One region of the Virgibacillus sp. LDC1 genome, then DNA from elsewhere that is predicted to be linked to it. Evidence: riboswitches for the same ligand, from Rfam matches in the RefSeq annotation. Region 1 holds a riboswitch; the other holds the start of a gene.
What was found. A riboswitch is a leader RNA that binds a small molecule or an ion and turns the genes downstream of it on or off. The one in region 1 is predicted to bind FMN.
Positions count from the first base shown of each region.

Region 2: another riboswitch for FMN. It lies ahead of OHJ21_RS26815 (DMT family transporter); the one in region 1 lies ahead of ribD (bifunctional diaminohydroxyphosphoribosylaminopyrimidine deaminase/5-amino-6-(5-phosphoribosylamino)uracil reductase RibD).

Region 1 is NZ_JAOXLZ010000001.1:666,665-669,059, reverse strand. It holds gene ribE (riboflavin synthase) at 1-31, opposite strand, end outside; gene ribD (bifunctional diaminohydroxyphosphoribosylaminopyrimidine deaminase/5-amino-6-(5-phosphoribosylamino)uracil reductase RibD) at 55-1,155, opposite strand; FMN riboswitch at 1,424-1,607, opposite strand; gene OHJ21_RS03100 (acyl-CoA thioesterase) at 1,810-2,211, shown strand; gene OHJ21_RS03095 (peptidylprolyl isomerase) at 2,278-2,395, opposite strand, start outside.
Region 2 is NZ_JAOXLZ010000005.1:503,343-505,737, reverse strand. It holds gene OHJ21_RS26815 (DMT family transporter) at 98-1,078, opposite strand; FMN riboswitch at 1,214-1,380, opposite strand; gene OHJ21_RS26810 (hypothetical protein) at 1,611-1,982, opposite strand; gene OHJ21_RS26805 (choice-of-anchor I family protein) at 2,146-2,395, opposite strand, start outside.

The DNA.
Region 1 (2,395 bases):
CGCCGATCTCCTCAACCAATCCAGTAAACACAGGCTTCCCTCCTTTCTTTCTCCTTATTTCCAGACTGGAATCCCGGTGACGTAAATATTGTCGCCCAGCCTTTCCGTCTCAAGTCCTGTCAGCATAATCGCTTGATCCATCTGTTCGTATCCGCTGAACATGTAATTTCCAGGCGCATCATACCCTCCGATAATCTTAGGGGCGATAAACTGGATGAGCCGATCCACCAGCTTCTGTTCCAGCATCGAGCCATTCAGCGTGCCGCCACCTTCCAGCAAAATGGAGGCAATCCCCATCTGTCCCAGCTTCGCCATCGCAGCCTTCAGATCCACACGCGGTCCTGGCCCGCAGGGGATAACCTGGGCTCCCAGCTCTTCCAGCCCGGTCCGCTTCGTCTCATCCGCCTGCTCCGTCGTCAAAATCCACGTTGGCGCCAATCCGTCTGTCACGACATGGCTGTCGAGCGGGATTCGCAAGCTGGAATCCACAATGATCCTAACCGGATCCAGCCCTTCCACGCCAAGTCTCGTCGTCAGACTCGGATTATCAGCGATAACTGTAGACACGCCTACCATGATGCCTTGATGGCGATGACGCAGCGTATGCACAAGTGCTCTTGATTCTTCATTGGATATCCACTTGCTATCGCCGGTTTTCGAAGCGATTTTGCCGTCCAACGTGCTGGCTGTCTTTAACGTTACAAAGGGCTGACCTGTCGTAATGAACTTAATGAAGGTTTCGTTCAAGCGAAGAGCACGCTCCTTAAGGACACCGGTCTCAACCCGGATTCCCGCTGCACGCAGCATTTGAATCCCTTTGCCCGCAACCAGAGGATTGGGGTCCTCGCAAGCAACAACCACTCGCTGAACACCCTCGGCAATCAGCCTCTCGCTGCAAGGCGGCGTTGTACCGTAGTGACTGCAGGGTTCCAGTGTCACGTACACCGTACTGCCCGCCGCTTTGCTGCCAGCCATATTCAGGGCATGAACCTCAGCATGCGGTGTTCCACGCTCCAAATGCGTTCCTACCCCTGCAAGCGCGCCATCCTTAACTATGACACAGCCGACAACCGGATTAATCCCGGTTTGACCCTGAGCACGTTCAGCAAGGTCCAGCGCAAGTGACATATAGAATTCATCGTTGACGATATCCATGCTAAACATGCTCCTTTCCCAACGTTCACATAAAAAAGCCCTGCCAAAGATTCGGGGGAATCCTTAACAGAGCTTGATGGAAGTTAATAATCGACACGCTAAATAACCGTCATGAATGCAGGTTTTGCTTATAACAAACAACTCAAATCCGTTACCGGCGACATCCAATCATCGCAAGTACAGGCTTGAACCGCATGTGAAAACCTGCACATAACGCATATCACGTTGTGCGCATAGACACAAATAGCACATGTTGCTTATGTGTCTTTCACTCCTTCTCCCATCCAGACTATACTGTCGGTCCCGGAATTTCACCAGGTCCACCGCATACGGTGTGCAACAACACACGCATATCCGGGTCACGGACTAAGACGCAGCCATCTGCTTTCTAAAGCTTAATCACTGCGTTCATCACCGCCGGTAGGGAATTTCACCCTGCCCCGAAGGATTAAACATATGAAATTGTTTGATCTTATGAAGAATCTTATCACCACCTTTTGAAAATTGCAAGAAAAAACAACTAACTTTTTTAAAGTTTATAACTTAATACCAATATGTGTATTGGAAGTAGAAGGAGAATTCTCCTCCAAGGGAGAACAGTTTAAGTTGGGCAAACACGGGAGCAAGATAAAGTTAAAAAAGGAGCGCGCTACGATGAAAACTTCGCTGGACATTGTCGTCCGTCCTACGGAAATCGACGTCAACGGACATGTAAATAACGCCAAATACCTGGAATATCTGGAGTGGGGCCGTGAGGAATGGTACGAAGCAGGAGACCTTCAATATGATATGTTGAAACGGCTCGGAATCCAGACCGTTACCGTCAATATCAATATCAATTACCGCAAGGAGTGCGGCCAAGGCGAAAGGCTAACCGTCGTGACCGAACCGAAATCTATCGGTCGTACGAGTTATGTGCTGATTCAGACGATTTACAACGAACAGGGAGAGCTTTGCGCGGATGCTGCCGTTACCAGTGTGGCGATGGATGTACTTACTCGTAAGAGCAGGCCTGTTCCGGAAGAGCTCCGCCAATTATTCCCTGCCCCTGCGTAATCCCTCCCCGAATAATCAAACAGGCTCACCCTTAAGGGTGAGCCTGTCCTGAACAGAAGCTGATTGTTATGCTTCGTATACTTCTACTTTTTCCATTTTGTCGCGGCCTTTGAATGCATCCACGTACTCCATGCCCTCTACAACTTTACCGAACACCGTATGCTGTCCGTCTAAATGCGGCTGC
Region 2 (2,395 bases), on a different contig from region 1:
AAATGATCCTTTCGCCAGGCAGGCCCATTGGAATAACTTTGTAACGACAAAAAAACCGATCCAATTCGGATCGGCTTTTCTGCAAGCACTAATGAAATTACTGTAATTGTGGAGAAGCTTCCGATTGCTGTCTGGATATGATAAACAGCACGATCCAGATCAGCAGGAATCCCAGAAGCTGAGGACCTGTCACGATTTGCTGGAATACAATCCAGTTGATGAGCACGCCAACCATAGGAAAACTCAATTCCGCAAGTGTTGCCACAGAGGCTTTGGTCGTGGTTAATCCTTTATAATAAACCAGCAGGCTCAGGAGACCGGGCAGCAATGCCTGGCCGATCAGGTTCAGCGATACCAAGGCAAATGCCCCGGTATTCCAGGCTGGCATATTCCATGTTGCCCCCTCGCTCCATGTAATGACGGTCAGGAGCGGCAGTGCCAGCACGAAACGCAGTGAGGTTACCGTCTCGTATTTCAGTTTGCCTACCATCAGGCGCCCCATGACGGTTGAACCGCCCCACAGCGCTGCTGCGCCTAAGGACAAGAGGCTGCCAACTTGAATAAACTCGTTCCAATGCCCAATCGGCAAGGTTAAACCGAAGGTCAGTAAATACGTGCCCGCCAAAGCGATGATGAGCAGAATCCCAAAATGGCGCGGAAGCTTCTCTTTCAGAAGCAAGCTGGCCAGAATGATGGCAAACAGCGGCTGCAGCTTCTGAAGCAGCAGGACGGCATTTAGATTGCCGCTCGACAGCCCCATCGTAAACAATACGGTAGCCAATGCCGAGCCGCCCCAGGATATAAACAGCAGCGCGCCGACATGATTCCAGCCAAGGCCTTTTAGTTCCTCGCGGTTCTTCCACAATACAGGGATTGCGATCAGAGAAATGATGATATGTTCCAGCAAAACGATCTGAGCCGAAGTCAGATTTTTAAGCAGAATGACCCGGAATAACGGGTCCACGCCCCACAGGGCGGCTCCCAATACGACGAGCCAAAACCCTCCTTTAAAACGTCGACTTGCCTGTGCGTCGGAACCAAAGGGTTTCACCTTGACTCCAGTATTCATATTACTCATCTTGCCCTCTCCTGTCTTGAATACGGAGGTCTTACTAGCAGAAAGCCCCCGTCATCGACATATGTCGACGTTACGGGGGCTGATCAAATAAGCCTGCGCCCGAATGGAAAATTTCGCATCCACGGCAAACTCATCTTTGATCTTCTCCCATCCGGACTTTACCGTCGGCCTTGGATTTGCACCAAGTCAGTCGCTGCATACTTGTTCGTGCCAGCATGCAGCGAGTCGCGGGCTGAGTTTCGTTCACGCCGGAACGAACCATCACCGCCGGTTAGGAATTTCACCTTACCCCGAAGATCCATATTCATGTTTTATTTTTGTCATGCAATATTCTGATTGACCGATAATTCCTATAAGCTTAGTTGATGTATTGAAATTATAGCATGAATCCTTTCATGTAAATACATCTATTTTCAAAATAATTGAAATTAGACTGGAATACAATGAAAAATCTCACGTTCAACCAAGACTTACTGAGAATTATACGGCAAGTATCAATTTGTTACCAGTATGTTTTTCTGCCATTTTCATTTTAGGTTATATCAAATACCTTGTAGTTAGAACGGGGACCGACCACCCCAGCTTGAAGGCAGAGCAGATCAAGGGCGTCCTTGGTGTTAAGGCCCATTCCTCCGCCTGCCCGAGGCAACGACAACGATAGGTTTGATGAACTGGCTGCAGATTCACTCTCGTACTGCTTCGTCTCGCTTAATAACATTTTGCTTCCATCCGGCCGAACCATATACTGACGCAAATAACCGCCTTCCCTTACGGTTATCAGCTTTCCCTTGCCCTCTTCTTCCTTCTTGCTCTTCTGGAGCAGCTGTTCAAATCCTCCTTGGGCTGATTCAGCGTTCAACCGTTTCACAGGACTCCAGTATGTATATGCAGACTCAATGCGCATGAACTCACATCCTTCTCAATCGTTATTCTATCACTTACAGATATTATCGGGTACCAGAGCACTTCGCTTTAATCGCTCGCCATTTACATTGGTATAAAAAACGCCCTTAAGGTTTTAGCAACCTTAAGGACGGTCTTTTACTTCTAATGGATTCCTGTTTCGCTTAGTTCATAAACTTCAATGCAGCCAAAGTACGTTTCAGAACAAGTGCCGCTTGGGCGCGGGTAACCGAATCGAGTGCTCCGAAATGACCATGATTGTCGCCCTGCACGATGCCTTGCTCCGTAAGACTGGCTACATGGGGAGCCGCCCAGGCAGGGATGGATGCCTGATCCTTGAATCCGGTAGCGGCATTTGCACCCTGATTCGGCAGGTCTGTCGGACTTACCGCCTCCATAGCACGGGTGATCATC